3 regions of the Rhodopseudomonas boonkerdii genome follow, and region 1 is predicted to be linked to each of the others. Evidence: riboswitches for the same ligand, from Rfam matches in the RefSeq annotation. Region 1 holds a riboswitch; each other region holds the start of a gene.
The links. A riboswitch is a leader RNA that binds a small molecule or an ion and turns the genes downstream of it on or off. The one in region 1 is predicted to bind cobalamin.
Positions count from the first base shown of each region.

Region 2: linked by a shared signal. The riboswitch ahead of metE (5-methyltetrahydropteroyltriglutamate--homocysteine S-methyltransferase) and the one ahead of E0H22_RS19035 (TonB-dependent receptor plug domain-containing protein) in region 1 are both predicted to bind cobalamin.
Region 3: linked by a shared signal. The riboswitch ahead of E0H22_RS06400 (ribonucleoside-diphosphate reductase subunit alpha) and the one ahead of E0H22_RS19035 (TonB-dependent receptor plug domain-containing protein) in region 1 are both predicted to bind cobalamin.

Region 1 is NZ_CP036537.1:4,126,471-4,131,795, reverse strand. Features, by position in the region: gene E0H22_RS19045 (ABC transporter ATP-binding protein) at 1-32, opposite strand, end outside; gene E0H22_RS19040 (FecCD family ABC transporter permease) at 29-1,054, opposite strand; gene E0H22_RS19035 (TonB-dependent receptor plug domain-containing protein) at 1,048-2,952, opposite strand; cobalamin riboswitch at 3,033-3,243, opposite strand; gene E0H22_RS19030 (alpha/beta fold hydrolase) at 3,283-4,065, opposite strand; gene E0H22_RS19025 (O-acetylhomoserine aminocarboxypropyltransferase) at 4,070-5,325, opposite strand, start outside.
Region 2 is NZ_CP036537.1:2,622,927-2,628,251, reverse strand. Features, by position in the region: gene E0H22_RS12175 (SDR family NAD(P)-dependent oxidoreductase) at 1-294, shown strand, start outside; gene E0H22_RS12170 (NHL repeat-containing protein) at 494-1,612, shown strand; gene E0H22_RS12165 (DUF3313 domain-containing protein) at 1,842-2,732, shown strand; cobalamin riboswitch at 3,028-3,251, shown strand; gene metE (5-methyltetrahydropteroyltriglutamate--homocysteine S-methyltransferase) at 3,355-5,325, shown strand, end outside.
Region 3 is NZ_CP036537.1:1,371,692-1,377,016, reverse strand. Features, by position in the region: gene E0H22_RS06400 (ribonucleoside-diphosphate reductase subunit alpha) at 1-1,882, opposite strand, end outside; cobalamin riboswitch at 2,008-2,217, opposite strand; gene E0H22_RS06395 (glycosyltransferase family 87 protein) at 2,268-3,515, opposite strand; gene E0H22_RS06390 (ABC transporter substrate-binding protein) at 3,845-5,050, opposite strand; gene E0H22_RS06385 (GntR family transcriptional regulator) at 5,253-5,325, shown strand, end outside.

The DNA of each region.
Region 1 (5,325 bases):
TGGCTCGCGGTGAGCAGCGGAAATGCGCTCATGCGATGCCTCCGCCCAGCGCCCGGCGCTCACGCATGATGAGATAGAGGAAGAACGGCACGCCGATGATGGAGGTGAGCACGCCGACCTTGATATCGGTGGTGGCCGGAATGACGCGCACCGCGATATCGGCGGCGAGCAGCAGCGCGGCGCCGGTGAGCGCGCTCGGGATCAGCAGGCGGGCGGGATCATGGCCGACGATGGGGCGCATCAGATGCGGTGCGACGAGGCCAATGAAGCCGATGGTGCCGGCAACGGCGACAGCGCCTCCGACGCCGAGGGCGACGCCGACGATTACCAGCAGGCGCAGGCGCGACACGTTCACGCCGAGGCTTTGCGCCGTTTCCTCGCCAAGGCTGAGCGCCCGAAAGGCGGAGCGCTGGCTCATCAGGATTGCAGCGCCGGCGATGATGAAGGGCAATGCCAGTGTGACATGGCGGAAGCTGCGGTCTTCCAGCGAGCCGAGCAGCCAGAACGCGATCTCGAGTGCGGCGAAGGGATTGGGCGAGAGATTCATCACCAGTGCCGTTGCGGCGCCGGCGAGACTCGAGATCGCGAGGCCAGCGAGGATCAGCAACAGCAATCCGGCATTGCGGCCGGCAATGGTGAGCAGCACGAAGACCGAGGCAAAGGCCATGGTGATGCCGGCGACCGGCAGCGCCCATGAGCGGACGTCGGCGAGGCCGAGGGAAATCATCAGCACCGCGCCGAACGCCGCCGATTGCGGTGCGCCGAACAATGACGGCGAGGCGAGGGGATTGCGCAGCAAGCCCTGCAACGCCGCGCCTGACAGGCCGAGAATGGCGCCAATGGCGAGCGCGAGGACGGCGCGCGGCAGTCGGATCTCGCGGACGATGATCTGCTGCACATCGCTGGCGCCGCCGAACAGGGCATCGAGCACCGTCAGCGGCGGCAGGTGAACGGGGCCGGTGCCGAGCGACGCCAGCAGCAGGAGAACCACGAGCCCGACGAGCGCCGTGGTGGCGATCGCCGTTCGTCTTGCTGCTGACTGTCCGGTTACCATGTGGCGTTGAATCCCGCATAGAGCGCGGGGCCAGTGGTACCGAAGTTCAGTACTTCCTGGTAGCGCTCATTGAGGATGTTTTCGCCGCGGGCGAACACCTTCCAGTTGGCGTCGAGCTTGTACTCACTATAGAGGTCGACCCGGGTATAGGCATCGACGACGCCGACTTCGTTGGCGCTGCTGTAGCGCTTCGACACGGTGGTGATGCGCGGCTCGATGAGCCAGCGATCGTTCGGCGTGATGGTGACGGCGACGCGCGCGAGGTTTTGCGGACGGCGCGCCAGCGTCAGGCCGGTCGTGAGATCGACGGCGTGCAGGTACGTATAGGCCGCGTTGATCTTCACAAGGCCAGGCAGCACATCGATATTGGCGCCGACTTCGAGGCCGCTGGTCTCGGCGCGAGCGACATTGGTGTAATAGCCGAGCGGGCGCGAAGCATTGCTGACAAAGTTGATGAGATTGTTGAAGTCGTTCGCAAAGCCGGTCACCGACAGAACGAGGCGGCCGTTGAACAGACTCTGGTTGATGCCGGCGTCGTAGCCGAAGCTCGTTTCCGGCGTCAGGTTCAAGTTGCCATAGGTGCTGTCATAGAGCTGGAACAGCGTCGGCGCCTTGGCGCCGGTGCCGGCGCTGGCGCGAAGTTTCGTTCCGGTTTCGGAGATGTTGTAGGCTGCGGTCGCGCGCCATGTTTCGAAGCGCGCGACGTTGACCACGTCATCGACCCGTCCGCCGAGCGTGACGTTCAGCCGCTCGCCGACAGGTACCGACCACAATGCGAAGGCCGAGTTGGTGTCCTGCTGTTTCGCCAGCAGCGGTGTCATCAGGCCTGCGATCGGAAGGACGTTTGTCGAGAAGGTCTGCGCGGTTTCGCTCTGGGTCTTGGCACCGTAGATGAGCGTGCCGAAGCTGCCGAGCTTCAGATTGGCCTGATACTCGGCGCCGAGACTGTTGCCCCAGTAATCGGATATTTTGGCCGTGGTGTTCTGGGGCAGCATGTTGGTTCTGTAGCTGACATCATAGAACGAGCGCTCGGTATGGGTATTCGACACCGTCACATTATGCGTGAGCACGCCCCCGAACGAGTCGATGCTGGCGCGACCATAGATCGTTTGCAGCAGACGATCGGCCGAGGACGGCGTGTCGGGGAATGCGCCCGTCGCCGCATCATAGGCCGCGCGCGTGAAGGATTGCACGGTGCCGGCTTCGAGCCTGATGCCTTCGCCGGCATCGTAACCGATCCGCGCGGAGCCGCCGATGCGGTCCAAACCATCGCTCTCGAGATTCGGAAACTTCGCCTCGATGGACGGAATGCGATAGCCGTAGCGCGAGAATCCGTTGGAGTGCTGGCCGCCGCCGGTAAAGGCATAGGACCATGGACCGTTGGTGCCCGTGACCGATCCCTGCGTCACCACGGTGCCATAGCTGCCGGCTTCGGTGCGGACGTTGAATTGTGCGGGGCCTGAACCCTTCTTGGTGATGATATTGACCACGCCGCCCATGGCGTCGGAGCCGTAGAGTGCGCTTTGCGGGCCGCGCAGCACCTCGATGCGATCGATGGACGAGGGCGCGAACATGGCGAACTCGAAGTCGCCGCTCGCCGCGGTGGGATCGTTGACGCGGATGCCGTCGATCATCACCAGGGTCTGGCCGGGATTGGCGCCGCGCAGGCGGACACTGGCGGTGCCGCCGGGGCCGCCGTTTTCGGAGATATCGAGTCCAGGCACGCTGCGCAGGGCGTCGACCAGCGAACCGGGATTCGAGGTCGCGACGGTTTCGCCCGAGATCACGTTGATGGCGCTGCCGGTCGCGTTCAGCGGCTCCGCCGTGCGACTAGCGGTGACGACGACCTCGGACAGTTGCTGTGTGCTGGATTGCGCCTGCGCCTGGTGTGCAGACATAGCGAGTACCGCTGCACTACCTGCAGCGATCTTGATTCGGATAGACATGAGATTCCTTACCGCCGACCCACCGTCGAACGAGCTGACACATGTCCTCGGCCGGTCTCCTGGCTCGCAGTGGTTTCCAACTCCGCCTTCCCGAGCATGCTCAGTGGCGTCAGGGAGCTGGACGAACTGCTTACAGTTGCGGGGGCAGCTGCGGCATCGGGGGAAGTTCGCCCTAAGGCGGATTCCCCACACCGCATTCCCGTTTCACCTCCTCGCGGAGGCACCGATGACGGAACCTGATTGGCACAGCGCGCCACGCTGCGCAACCGGCTTTGATCGGTTCTAGCTCTTCAATGCCGCGAGCACCTCGTCGGGACGCTCGACCATCATCATGTGACCGGTCGCCGGCAGAATGACCGTGCGGGCATCGGAGAGCGCGGCAGCGAGCGCCTTGCCGGCCTTGGCCGGGGTCATCATGTCCCGCTCGCCGAGGATCAGCGTCACCGGAACCTTGACCTGGGCCGCGGCGGCGAGGGCATTCTGGTAAGTGTTGCAGGCATTCAGATCGGCATAGAGCACGCCGGGCTTGGTCGCCTCCAGCACGCGCTGAGCGCCGGTATGCATCCACAGGCCGGGCGCGAGGCTGCCGCCGAGTTCGGCGCGCATGCCGAGGCCCCAGATCGACACCATGTCGATGGCCGAATGCTGGTTGGCTTCGGCGTCCTTGAGCAGGTCGGGGCCGACGGTCATCGTCGCCGCGGTGCCGAGCAGGTCGAGGCGCGTGACTTTGTCCGGATGACGTGCCGCGGTTTCCAGCGCGATCAGCGAGCCCATGGAATGGCCGATCAGCCGCGCCTGTTTAGCGCCGGCCGCAGCGATCAGCGCCGCAGTCCAGTCAGCGAGATCGCCGATGCTGGTGAGCGCTTCGCCGCCGCTGCGGCCATGGCCGGGCAAATCGGGCGCGAGCACGGCATAGCCATGATGGGCGAACCAGCGCGTATGCAGCGCCCAGGTGGAACTGTCGAAGCCGGCGCCGTGAAGCAGCACCACAACCGGCAATGACGGGTCGAACATGCGTCCGCCATTGGCGACGAAGATGTCGTGACCGTTGACTGTGATCTGCATCGGCTCAACCCTTCTGCGAGAAGCGCAGCGCCTGCGCGAGATCGTCCAAAATATCTTCCGCCGCCTCGATGCCGACCGATAGCCGGATCAGTTCTTCGCCGATGCCGGCGGCTTTCAGTTGCTCGGCATCCATCTGCTGATGGGTGGTGGAAGCCGGATGGATCACCAGCGTCTTGGCGTCGCCGACATTGGCGAGATGGCTGGTGAGCTTCAGTGCCTCGATGAATTTGCGCCCCGCAGGACGTCCGCCCTTGATGCCGAAAGAGATGATCGAGCCGGCGCCGCGGGGCAGCAGCTTCTTTGCCAGCGCGTGATCGGGGTGGTTCTCCAGCGAGGGATGCAGCACCCAGTCGACGGCCTTGTTCGCGGTGAGCGCAGCGAGCACGGCACGCGTATTGGCGACGTGGCGCTCCATGCGGATGCCGAGCGTCTCGACGCCCTGCAGCAGCTGGAAGGCATTGATCGGCGAGAGGCAGGCGCCGAAATCGCGCAAACCTTCGGTGCGCGCGCGCATGATGAAGGCGGCCGTGCCGAACTGTTCGTCGAAGACGATGCCGTGATAGCCGGCATAGGGTTCGGTGAGTTGCGGGAATTTGCCGGAAGCGCGCCAGTCGAAGCGGCCGCCATCGACGAGGACGCCGCCGATGGCAACGCCATGACCACCGATCCACTTCGTCGTGGAGTTCATCACGATATCGGCGCCGAGATCGATCGGGCGCGACAGGAACGGCGTTGCAAAGGTGTTGTCGATCAGCAGCGGGATCTTTGCGGCATGCGCGATCTCGGCGACGGCGGGAATGTCGAGCACTTCGAGGCCGGGATTGCCGATGGTCTCGCCGATCACGAGTTTGGTGTTCGGCTTGATCGCGGCCTTGAACGCATCGAGATCGCGCGGCTTCACGAATGTCGTGGTGATGCCGAAGCGCGGCAGCGTATGCGCCAGCAGGTTGATGGTGCCGCCATAGAGCGATGACGACGCCACGATATGGTCGCCGGCATCGAGGATCGTCGCAATGGCGAGATGAAGCGCCGCCATGCCCGATGCGGTGCATACGGCGCCGACACCGTTCTCCAAGGCAGCGAGGCGTTCCTCCAGCACCGCAATGGTCGGATTGGAGATGCGGGTATAGATATGGCCGGCGCGTTCGAGGTTGAACAGGGCCGCCGCGTGATCGGTGTCCTGAAACACGAAGGACGTGGTTTGATGAATCGGCACTGCGCGCGATCCGGTGACCGGATCGGGATGCTGGCCGGCATGCA
Region 2 (5,325 bases), 1.5 Mb from region 1:
GCCTCGGCCTATCGCGGCCCCTATGCGGCCTCGAAGGCCGCGCTCGAAGCGCTCGTGCGCGTCTGGGCCAACGAGACCGCGACGACGCCATTGCGTGTAAACCTGTTCAATCCCGGCCCGATCCGCACCCATATGCGCGCCATCGTGATGCCCGGCGAAGACCCGGAAACGCTCGACACGCCTGCGCAGGCTGCCGAAGCCATCCTGCCGCTGTGCCTGCCCTCATGGACGGAGACGGGCAAATTCGTTGACTACAAGACCGGCAAGGTGATGAGTTTTCATCCGCCGTCGTGACGCGGACTCAAACTGTCATCACCCGGCTTGACCGGGTGACCCAGTACACACCGTAAGACCTGAGACTACTGGATCGCCCGGTCAAGCCGGGCGATGACAGGCATGGCGCAAATGATCACCCCGAAAGATTGACTCTTCTTCGTCACGCGCCTTCACTTCCCCCAAGCGGGACAAACCCGCATCACTTAGGGAGGTCGTCATGGCGCCACGCCTGCGCACGTTCGCACTTGCTGCAACACTCACCCTCGCCGCTTTTTCCGCCCGCGCCGCCGACATTCCCCGCTTCGAGGTCGAAGCATCCTGGCCAAAGCCTCTCCCCAACAACTGGATCCTCGGTCAGGTCGGCGGCATCACCACCGACAAGGACGGCCACATCTGGCTGATCCATCGGCCGCGCTCGCTCACCGATGACGAGAAAGGCGCCGCGCTCAATCCGCCGCGCTCGAAATGCTGCGTCTCCGCACCGCCTGTGCTCGAATTCGATGCCGAGGGCAATCTGCTGCGCTCATGGGGCGGGCAACCTTCTAAAGAATCTGGCGAAGGTTATGAATGGGTCGGCCGCGAGCATGGCATTGAGGTCAGCGACGACGGCTTCGTCTGGATCGGCGGCAACGAGGCCAACGACAATGCGATCCTGAAATTCACCCTCGACGGCAAGTTCGTGATGCAGATCGGCAAGATCGCGCCGAGCAAGGGCAGCAACGACACCACCCAGCTCGGCAAGCCCGCCGAAACCGCCATCGACAAGGACGCCGACGAAATCTATGTCGCCGATGGCTACGGCAACCGCCGCGTCATCGTGTTCGATGCCACCACCGGCGCCTACAAGCGGCACTGGGGCGCCTACGGCAACAAGCCGAATGACGACAAGCAGGCCGCCTACGATCCGAACGCGCCGGTGTCGCAACAGTTTGGCAATCCCGTGCACTGCGTCAAGCTCGCCAGCGATGGCCTCGTCTATGTCTGCGACCGCATCAACAACCGCGTGCAGGTGTTCAAGAAAGACGGCACCTTCGTGAAGGAGTGGTTCTACGAAAAGGCCACCCTCGGCAACGGCGCGGTGTGGGATCTCGCCGTCTGGCCCGATCCGAAACAGAGCTGGCTGCTGACGGCAGACGGCGAGAACAACGAAATCCGCATCATCAATCGCGACGACGGCAAAGTCGTCGGCTCATTCGGCCGCAGCGGCCGCAATGCCGGCCAATTCCACTGGGTTCACGCCATGGCGGTGGATGCGAAGGGAAATGTCTATACGGCCGAAGTCGACACCGGAAAGCGCATCCAGAAATTCAAACTGGTGTCGGATGCATTGAAGTAGTGCCACCGTAGGGCGGATGAGGCGCAGCCATCATCCGCCGCGGAGTTTCAACAATGAAATCGCTGGCGGATGACGCTTCGCTCATCCGCCTACGGCTGCGAGCACGAGTATGTAAAGTGAATTGAGCGCGACGATCACCATCACCGCCCGGCTGACAGCTCCCCGTAACATTGCGCAAACTACCGACCCTAATTACGCCCCTTTTCACCCGACACCATCGGCACAGTCGATGATGGTTCAGGGGAGCCTGTCACGGCAGTTCATCGAGGGGACGACGGTGAGATGGATAGGGGTTGCAGCCTTGGCGCTGCTCACGGCCGGCTGCGCGGCTGCGCCTCTGGAGATGTCCGGCGCCCTGCGCGACTATACGAACCTCACTCCTTCAAATGGCACGGTCACGAAGTCCCTGCTTCGCGTCAGCAAGGACGAGGTGCTGGCGGCGCGGACCGTCAAGATCGCAGAGACGCGTTTCGCGCCCCGTGCCTATCGCGGCTTCAAGGACGACGAACGCAGTCTCGTCGCCAATGCCATCAATCGCGAACTGTGCGACCGGCTCGCGGAGCGGTTCACGATCGTTGCGCCCGCGGAGCCAGCCGACCTGACCGTGCAAGCCGTCGTCACCCATGCGACGCCGACGGACGTCACCGCGGCGGGCGCCAGCAGGGTCGCGCAGCTTGCCAAGACCATCGCTCTGCCCGGCGTGCCTGTGCCTGTCCCGCGGCTGCCGGTCGGGCTCGGCAGCCTCTCGGTCGAGGCCGAGGCGATCGGACCGGAAGGAGCGCAGAAGGCCGCCATGGTCTGGGCCCGCGGCGCCAGTTCGCTCACCCAGGCCCGCATGTCGAACGAAGGCGACGCCTACGATCTTGCCGCGGAATTCGGCGCAGATTTCGCCAAACTGCTGGTGACCGGCGCCACGCCGTTCGGTGGCGTACCGCAGCTTCCGACGATCGAAACGATCCGAACGCGTATGGGCGGTGCGCCGAAATACACGGCCTGCGAGAGCTATGGTCGCTTTCCCGGCCTTGCCGGTGTGGTCGGTGGCGGTCTCGGTTTGCCGCCGAACATGGCTGACAAGGGAGCGCCGACCCAGCCCTCATCCGTCGCCGAAGCCAGCCGGTAGTCACGCTGCGAAGCTTCGCAGGCATCCAGAGCCGGGACCATCACAAATGCGGAGCTTTGCACGGTCCCGGTTCTGCGCAGCAGCGTTGTCGGCGATGCTCCGCATCGCCTGCGCTGCAGCGCGCTCGGGACACGGTTCTATTAAGCTCAAAAATACTTCAGTTCGGCTGCTTCCGCTTATGCGTGAACATGAGGACGCGGATCGCGCGGGCGTCTGCCCACCGTTTCCGCCGCGATAGGCGATTGACACCCTGCCCACCACCCAGCCCACAGATTGACGAAACGAGATCGCTCCCCTTAAGTCACGGTGTCGAGGTCTCCGGGTTGCCATGCAGCCTGGAGCTAAGAGGGAAGCCGGTGCGCAGTGAGCCAAATTGGTCCACCGCAATGCCGGCGCTGCCCCCGCAACTGTAAGCGGTGAGCCAGCGTCCATCAGTGTCACTGAAGCGCAAGCTTCGGGAAGGCCGGACGCCAGCTATGACCCGCGAGCCAGGAGACCTGCCCCGGCAAAATGTACGTCCACGGGCGGGGTGTCCCGGTGTGTCGCCAAGCAGCTGCCGCAGCCCGCGGCAGATCATGCCTGCGTCCGCCATGCCTTTGCCCCCAATCATGGGGTTAAAGTTATGTCTCTCTCTTCTTCCTCACTACCTGTTGCAACGCTCGGTACGCCGCGGATCGGTCCCCGGCGCGAGTTGAAATTGGCCCTCGAAAGCTTCTGGGCCGGGAAAACCAGCGAACGTGATCTGCTGCAGACCGCCGCCGCCTTGCGCACGGCCAACTGGGCGCGTCAGCATGCGCTCGGCATCACGGTCATCCCGTCCAACGACTTTTCCCTTTACGATCAGGTGCTCGACACCAGCGTGATGGTCGGCGCCATCCCCGCCGTCTATGGCTGGGAGTCCGGCCCGGTGCCGCTCGCCACTTATTTTGCCATGGCGCGCGGCGCCCAGGGCGATGCGCATGATACGAGCTGCGGTCACGCCCATCACGGCCGAAGCGTGGTGGCGCAGGAAATGACCAAGTGGTTCGACACCAACTATCACTACATGGTGCCGGAATTTTCCAAGGATCAGACCTTCGCGCTGTCGTCGCGCAAGCCGATCGCGGAATTCGAGGAAGCGAAAGCGCTCGGCTATCACACCCGCCCTGTCCTTGTCGGCCCCGTAACGTTTCTCAAACTCGGCAAGAGCCATGATGCGGGCTTCGATCCGCTGTCGCTGCTCGACAGGTTGCTTCCGGTCTATGTCGAACTGCTGCGCGAGCTGGCGCAGCGCGGCGCCGACTGGGTGCAGATCGACGAGCCCTGCCTCGTGCTCGATCTCGACGAGGCCACCCGTGACGCGCTGAAGCGTGCCTATGCTGGCATCAGCGCCGCAGTGCCGGAACTGAAGATCATGCTCGCCACCTATTTCGGCGAGGTCGGCGACAATCTCGACACCGCACTCGCACTGCCGGTCGCCGGCTTGCATATCGATCTCAAGCGCGGTCCCGACCAGCTCGCACCGATCGCGTCGCGCATCCGGCCTGACCTCGTGCTCTCGCTCGGTGTGGTCGACGGCCGTAATGTCTGGCGCACCGACCTGTCCGGAACGCTCGACCGCATCACACCCGTGGTGAAGCAGATGGGCACTCACCGCGTGCAGATCGCGCCGTCCTGTTCGCTGCTTCACGTGCCGATCGATCTCGCGCTCGAAACCGATCTCGATCCGGACGTGAAGACATGGCTCGCTTTCTCGGTGCAGAAGATGGCCGAGCTGGCAACCCTGGGCAAAGCGTTGTCACAGGGACGGGCCAGCGTGGCCGATGCCCTCTCCGCCTCCGACAGCGCGGTGATTTCCCGCGACACGTCGCCTAAGATTCACAACGATGCGGTTGCTCGGCGAATGTCAGGCTTGGCCAGCGTCCGTCACAACCGGCAATCTCCCTTCGCACAGCGCGCGGAGATCCAGCGCAAGGCATTCGACCTGCCGCGCTTTCCCACCACGACCATCGGCTCGTTTCCGCAGACCGCGACAGTGCGCAATGCCCGCGCGTCCTTCACACGCGGCGACATCACGCTGGATACATACGAGAAATTCCTGCGCGCCGAGACGGCCGAGGCCATACGCTGGCAAGAGGAGATCGGCCTCGATGTGCTCGTACACGGTGAATTCGAGCGCAACGACATGGTGCAGTATTTCGGCGAACAGCTTACCGGCTTCGCCTTCACCAAACACGCCTGGGTGCAGTCCTACGGTTCGCGCTACGTGCGCCCGCCGATCCTGTTTGGCGACGTGTCGCGCCCGACATCGATGACCGTCGGCTGGTGGCGCTACGCACAGTCGCTGACCGCGAAACCGATGAAGGCGATGCTCACCGGCCCGGTAACCATCCTCAACTGGTCGTTCGTCCGCGACGACGTGCCACGTAGCGTCGCCTGCCGACAGATCGCCTTCGCCATCCGCGACGAAGTGATCGATCTCGAAGAAGCCGGTGCCGGAATGATCCAGATCGACGAAGCTGCACTTCGCGAAGGCCTGCCGCTACGCAAGTCGCAGTGGAAGACCTATCTCGACTGGGCCGTGGATAGCTTCCGTATCTCGTCGTCGGGCGTA
Region 3 (5,325 bases), 2.8 Mb from region 1:
CCGTGCGTTGCAGGCGCGCATGATCGATGCCTTCCGCAGTGACGTGATGCAGCAGATTGACAGAGCCGAGATTGCAGACGGCAACTTCCTCGTCCGATGTGTTCAGCGTGATCTCGGTGCAGAGATTCGACGAGTGGATGACACCCGCATGCTGCTGCGGCGAACGCAGGTTGCAGGGATCCTTGAATGTGATCCAGGGATGGCCGGTCTCGAAAAGCATGGTGAGCATGCGCCGCCACAGATCGGTGGCCCGCACCGTCTTGAACACGCGCATCTCGCCGCGCGCGGCCTTGGCTTCGTAGGCTGCGTAGCATTCGGCAAACGGCTTGCCGTAGAGATCGTGCAGGTCCGGCGTTTCGTCCGGCGAAAACAGTGTCCAGTCGCCATCCTGCTCGACGCGCTGCATGAACAGGTCGGGCACCCAGTTGGCGGTGTTCATGTCGTGGGTGCGGCGGCGATCGTCGCCGGTGTTTTTGCGCAGATCGAGGAACTCCTCGATGTCGATGTGCCAGGTTTCGAGATAGGCGCAGACTGCGCCCTTGCGCTTGCCGCCCTGATTGACGGCGATAGCCGTGTCGTTGGCGACCTTCAGGAAGGGCACCACACCCTGGCTTTCGCCATTGGTGCCCTTGATGTGCGCGCCGAGACCGCGCACGCGGGTCCAGTCGTTGCCAAGGCCGCCGGAATATTTCGCCAGCAGCGCATTGTCCTTCACCGACTTGAAGATGCCATCGAGATCGTCGGCGACAGTGGTGAGAAAGCAGGACGACAGCTGCGGGCGCAGCGTGCCGGAATTGAACAGCGTCGGCGTAGATGCCATGAAATCGAAGGATGAGAGCAGATTATAGAACTCGATCGCGCGCGCTTCGCGGTCGATCTCGCGCAGCGCAAGGCCCATGGCGACACGCATGAAGAAAGCCTGCGGCAGTTCGATGCGATGGCCCTGTACATGCAGGAAATAGCGATCGTAGAGCGTTTGCAGCCCGAGAAACTGGAACTGAAGATCGCGCTCCGGCTTCAGCGCCGCGGCAATCTTCTTGAGATCGAAGCGCGCGAGTTCAGGATCGAGCAGCTCGGCTTCGATGCCGACCTTCACATAGGCGCCGAAATATTCGGCATAACGCGTGCTCATATCGGCTTGCGAGGCCGAGCTCCGCACGCCATGCACATAAGACAGCACTTCGGTGCGCAGCTTGTCGAGCAGCAGACGCGCGCTCACATAGGTGTAGTTCGGCTCCTGCTCAACCAGAGTGCGCGCAGCCATAATGCCGGCCAACGCAAGCTCGTCGAGCGTGATGCCGTCGTACAGATTGCGCTTGGTTTCCTCGAGCACCGGCGCCGGATCGACACCGTCGAGGCCGCTACAGGCTTCGTTCACGATCAGCGCAATACGCGCCGCGTCCAGCAGCACGCGGCTGCCGTCGGCGAGCGTAACGTGAAGCGCAGGCATGTTCGGTACCGGGACGGACTGCACAGCTGTCTCCTCCGCCCGGCGGCGGGCGCGCTCCTCGCGGTACAGCACATAGGCACGCGCGACCTTGTGATGCTCGCTCCGCATCAGTGCGAGTTCGACCTGGTCCTGCACATCTTCGATATGGAAGGTGCGGCCCTCACCGATCCTGCGCGTCAGCGCGGCCACGACTTCGCCGGTGAGTTGCTCCACCGCTTCATGGACACGGCGCGACGCCGCCGCCGTGTTGCCCTCGACGGCGAGGAAAGCCTTGGTCATCGCCACCGAAATCTTGCCCGCATCGAAGGGCGAGACAGTGCCGTTGCGGCGGATGATCTGCATCGCCGGCTCGCGCGCGGGGACGATATTGGATTCGGCAGACAAAGAAGCGAGCACGACCGGATCGTGGCCGTTGGAGAGAGCGTGGGACATGGAAGGCATCGGCAGGACCCCGTGAGATGCATGTAGCTGTGGGGGCTGGGGCCGATGGTGCGTGCATCATGCCAGGCGAACGCGCGGCAAAGCCTGCAAGCGACCGCTGGGACACCCCGCCCATGGACGTTTCTGGTGTCACGGCAGGTCTCCTGGCTCGCAGGTCACGGCTTGCTTCGGTCTTCCCGGGGCAAAAGCCCCAGTGACGCGGTCGAAACAAACTCTCTGCTTACAGTTGCGGGGGCAGCGCCGGCCTTGCTCCCATTGGAACGCACCAGCTTCCCTCTTAGCCACCAAGTCTTGCGACAGGATGGACCGTAACGCCTACATTTGGTGTGAGCCGCCATGACGTGTCAAGCCGCCAAGGGCGTCGTACACGAAGAAATCAGCCGGGACCGCCAGTGCCGTGGGCAACCCCGGACGATTCGAAGGGTCTCGCATCCCCGGATCCGGCTCGATACGAATTGCCAATGCGGGCGGCGATCAAGCAGCCGACCAGGAGCGACGCCCCCAGTCCGGTCGGTGCCGCGCCCAAGAACTGATAAGCGACAAGCAGGACGATCGCGAGGCCAAGCACCGGCAATTCGTGGCGGAGAAAGCCCTCCGACAAGCCCACCCGGACGATGAAGCCGATGGCGATGGCGAGCACCATCACGTCGTAGAGAAACAGATAGGGCGTCGCCAGCACCGCGCCGACGGCCAGGGCTGCCGCCTTCCATTCATAACGTTCATTGCTGCGCCAAAGCCGGATCAGCGACACCGCGACGGCGGCGACGAGCATCCAGTGCAGCGTCCATGCCAGCGTTTCGCTGCCGTCGAAATAGCGCACCAATGCGAACAAGCTCTGCATCTTGCCCCATGGCGCGCGTCCCTCGACAAGAAAGGCCTGTGAGAACATCGGCATCCATTTGAAGAAGGCCTGCCAGCTCTCGGTGCCGAAGGCGAGCCATGACAGGAGAACCAGCGCAATGGTGGTGACGGCGGCAGGGACGAAAACACGCCACTGCGCGGCAGCGATCAACACCAGCGGAAACAACACGCCGTACTGCGGCTTGTAGCTGAGCAGGCCGAGGCAGATGCCGGCAAGGACCGGCCGCGTCGGCAGCAGCACCAGCATGCCACCGATCAGCGCCGCAGTGAGAAAACCGTTCTGTCCGACCAGCACATTGGTGAAGACGACAGGGAATCCGAGCGCGAGCAACAGCCCGAACGGACGACCGACGATCGCGCGCATGGCGACGAGATAGGGAATGGCGCTGACACACGCCCATCCGATGAAGGCGACGGGATATGACAGCTTCGCGAGTATTGCCGCAATGAACAGGAAGGGCGGCGGATAGTGCCAGGCAAAATTGCCGGGATAGGTCCGGCCAAGCACGGCGACCTGGATCTTCTTCTGAATGTCCCAGTCATAGGCCCAGGCCGGATGACCTTCGAGCGCCAGCCGGCCTGCGGACCAGACATTCACGAAGTCGGTTGGCGAGCCAAGCCCGTTGTCTTCGAAGATCCAGCCGCGCCCGTAATAGAGCGGGAAGAAGACGATCTGCAGGATCGCGAGAACCGCGCACATCGTCACCAGCGCCGGCGGAACCTGTCCGCGGCCGGGAGGCGTCAGATGCAACGGCGTCGTCATGAGGTCCCCGCGACGGGTGAAATACGCAGGCGACAGTGCCGGTGGAAGTTTGAGGAAGGTTTAAGTGAACCGCATTACCCGGAAACGAAAAACGCGGCCTTTTGACCGCATTTCGTAGTTCGGTGAGGCGAGCGTTACGGCTGCGGCTCGCGTCCGGATCGGAATCTGGACGCGAGCGCGACTTGCCGAGGAGCGGCACTGCAGACCTACGCAGACCCGACAGCTCCAACACCGAATCGCGGTTCAGCCTTCTGCCGTTCAGTAATTTTCAACAGCCACTGGGCATGCCGTACTTCGGCGAAGTGACGTCAAGCTTTGCAGCCTCTGTGCTAGTTTCCGGACTGCAGCTCTCCAAAACGCTCCCACTGCTTGCCGGTAAAGCGCATGAACTGCATCTGCTCGACCGGCAGATGATCGACCGGGCTGGTGTTGATCTTGATGCCGGGCAGCAACATCGATAGCTCGAGATTCTTGATATTGAACGCCTGCTTGAGAATGTTCTCAGTACTCAGATCATCACCGCATGCCCTCAGCACGTGTTCAAGCGCCATGCCGTTGTTGAAGCCGTTGACAAAATTCTGATCGCGGACATCGCCGTCCGGCATATACTTGGCCATGAAAGCCCGCCATTCCTGCGCACCCGGATCGTCTTTCCAGGCCGGATCCATTGGATCCTTGACATAGGCCGATGAGATAATGCCGATCCCGGCATCGAGGCCGGCTGGCTCCATCACTGTCGAAATCCAGACCGAGACGTTGGTGAGAAACGTGAGCGGCTTCCAGCTGATCTCATGAGCTTTTCGGATTGCCTGCGCGGCGAATTTCGGCGTCGCGGCGATGATAAGCGTATCGGCACCGGACGCCTTGAGTTTAACAATCTGCGAGTCAATCGTCGGATCTGTAATCTCATAGGTCGCGGCTGTTACCCGCTGATCGTACTTGTCACCGAGTACATCCTTGAGACCGGCGAGATAATCGCGGCCAAAGTCGTCATTCTGCGAGAGGATAGCGAACTTCGCTTCGGGATTTTTCATCAGCGCGTAGCGCGCATATAGCCGCGCCTCGTAACGGAATGGCGCCATCACTCCCATTGTCGCTTGAGGATATTGTGCAATGTCGCCGAACTTCGACGCGCCGGAGGCTATGAATAGTTGCGGGATCTTCTTGCCCTGCAGATATTTGGCAATCGCGGTGTTGTGCGCGGTACCCATGGTGGAGAAGATCAGCGCGACTTCGTCGTTTTCCACCAGTCGCCGCGTTTGCTCCACCGTCTTCGGCGGTACGTAGCTATCGTCGAGTGATATCAGGTTGACCTTGCGGCCGTTGATGCCGCCGCGGTCGTTGACCATCTTGAAATAAGCAACTTCGCCCTTGCCCAAGACACCGAAAGCAGAGACCGGACCGCTATAAGGCATGGTCTGGCCAATCCTGATTTCAGTTGCTGTCACCCCGGGATAATTCTGCGCGAAACAAGGCGTCGCAACAGTGACAATGGCCGCGAACGCGAAGATTTTGGATCCGAACTTCAGTCGCATGTGATGTCCCCTCCGGTTCTTTTGATGACGCCGCGTTGAGCGGTCTGGATCAGCCAAGCCTCCTTGTTGGAAGTCTTGCGCAGGCGATCCGGCAGCAATCTTAAGGCTGCCCACCAACTTGGCAACATAAAATATATTTTTCTTAGAAAGTAGATTTTATAGACGCTCTCGCTTACGATTCCAAACGCTTCGGGAGCCTTTCATGTCCACCAGCGCCACTCATACGATTTACGAACGGTTGCGCTCCGATCTGCTGACAGGCCGGCGGCGACCGG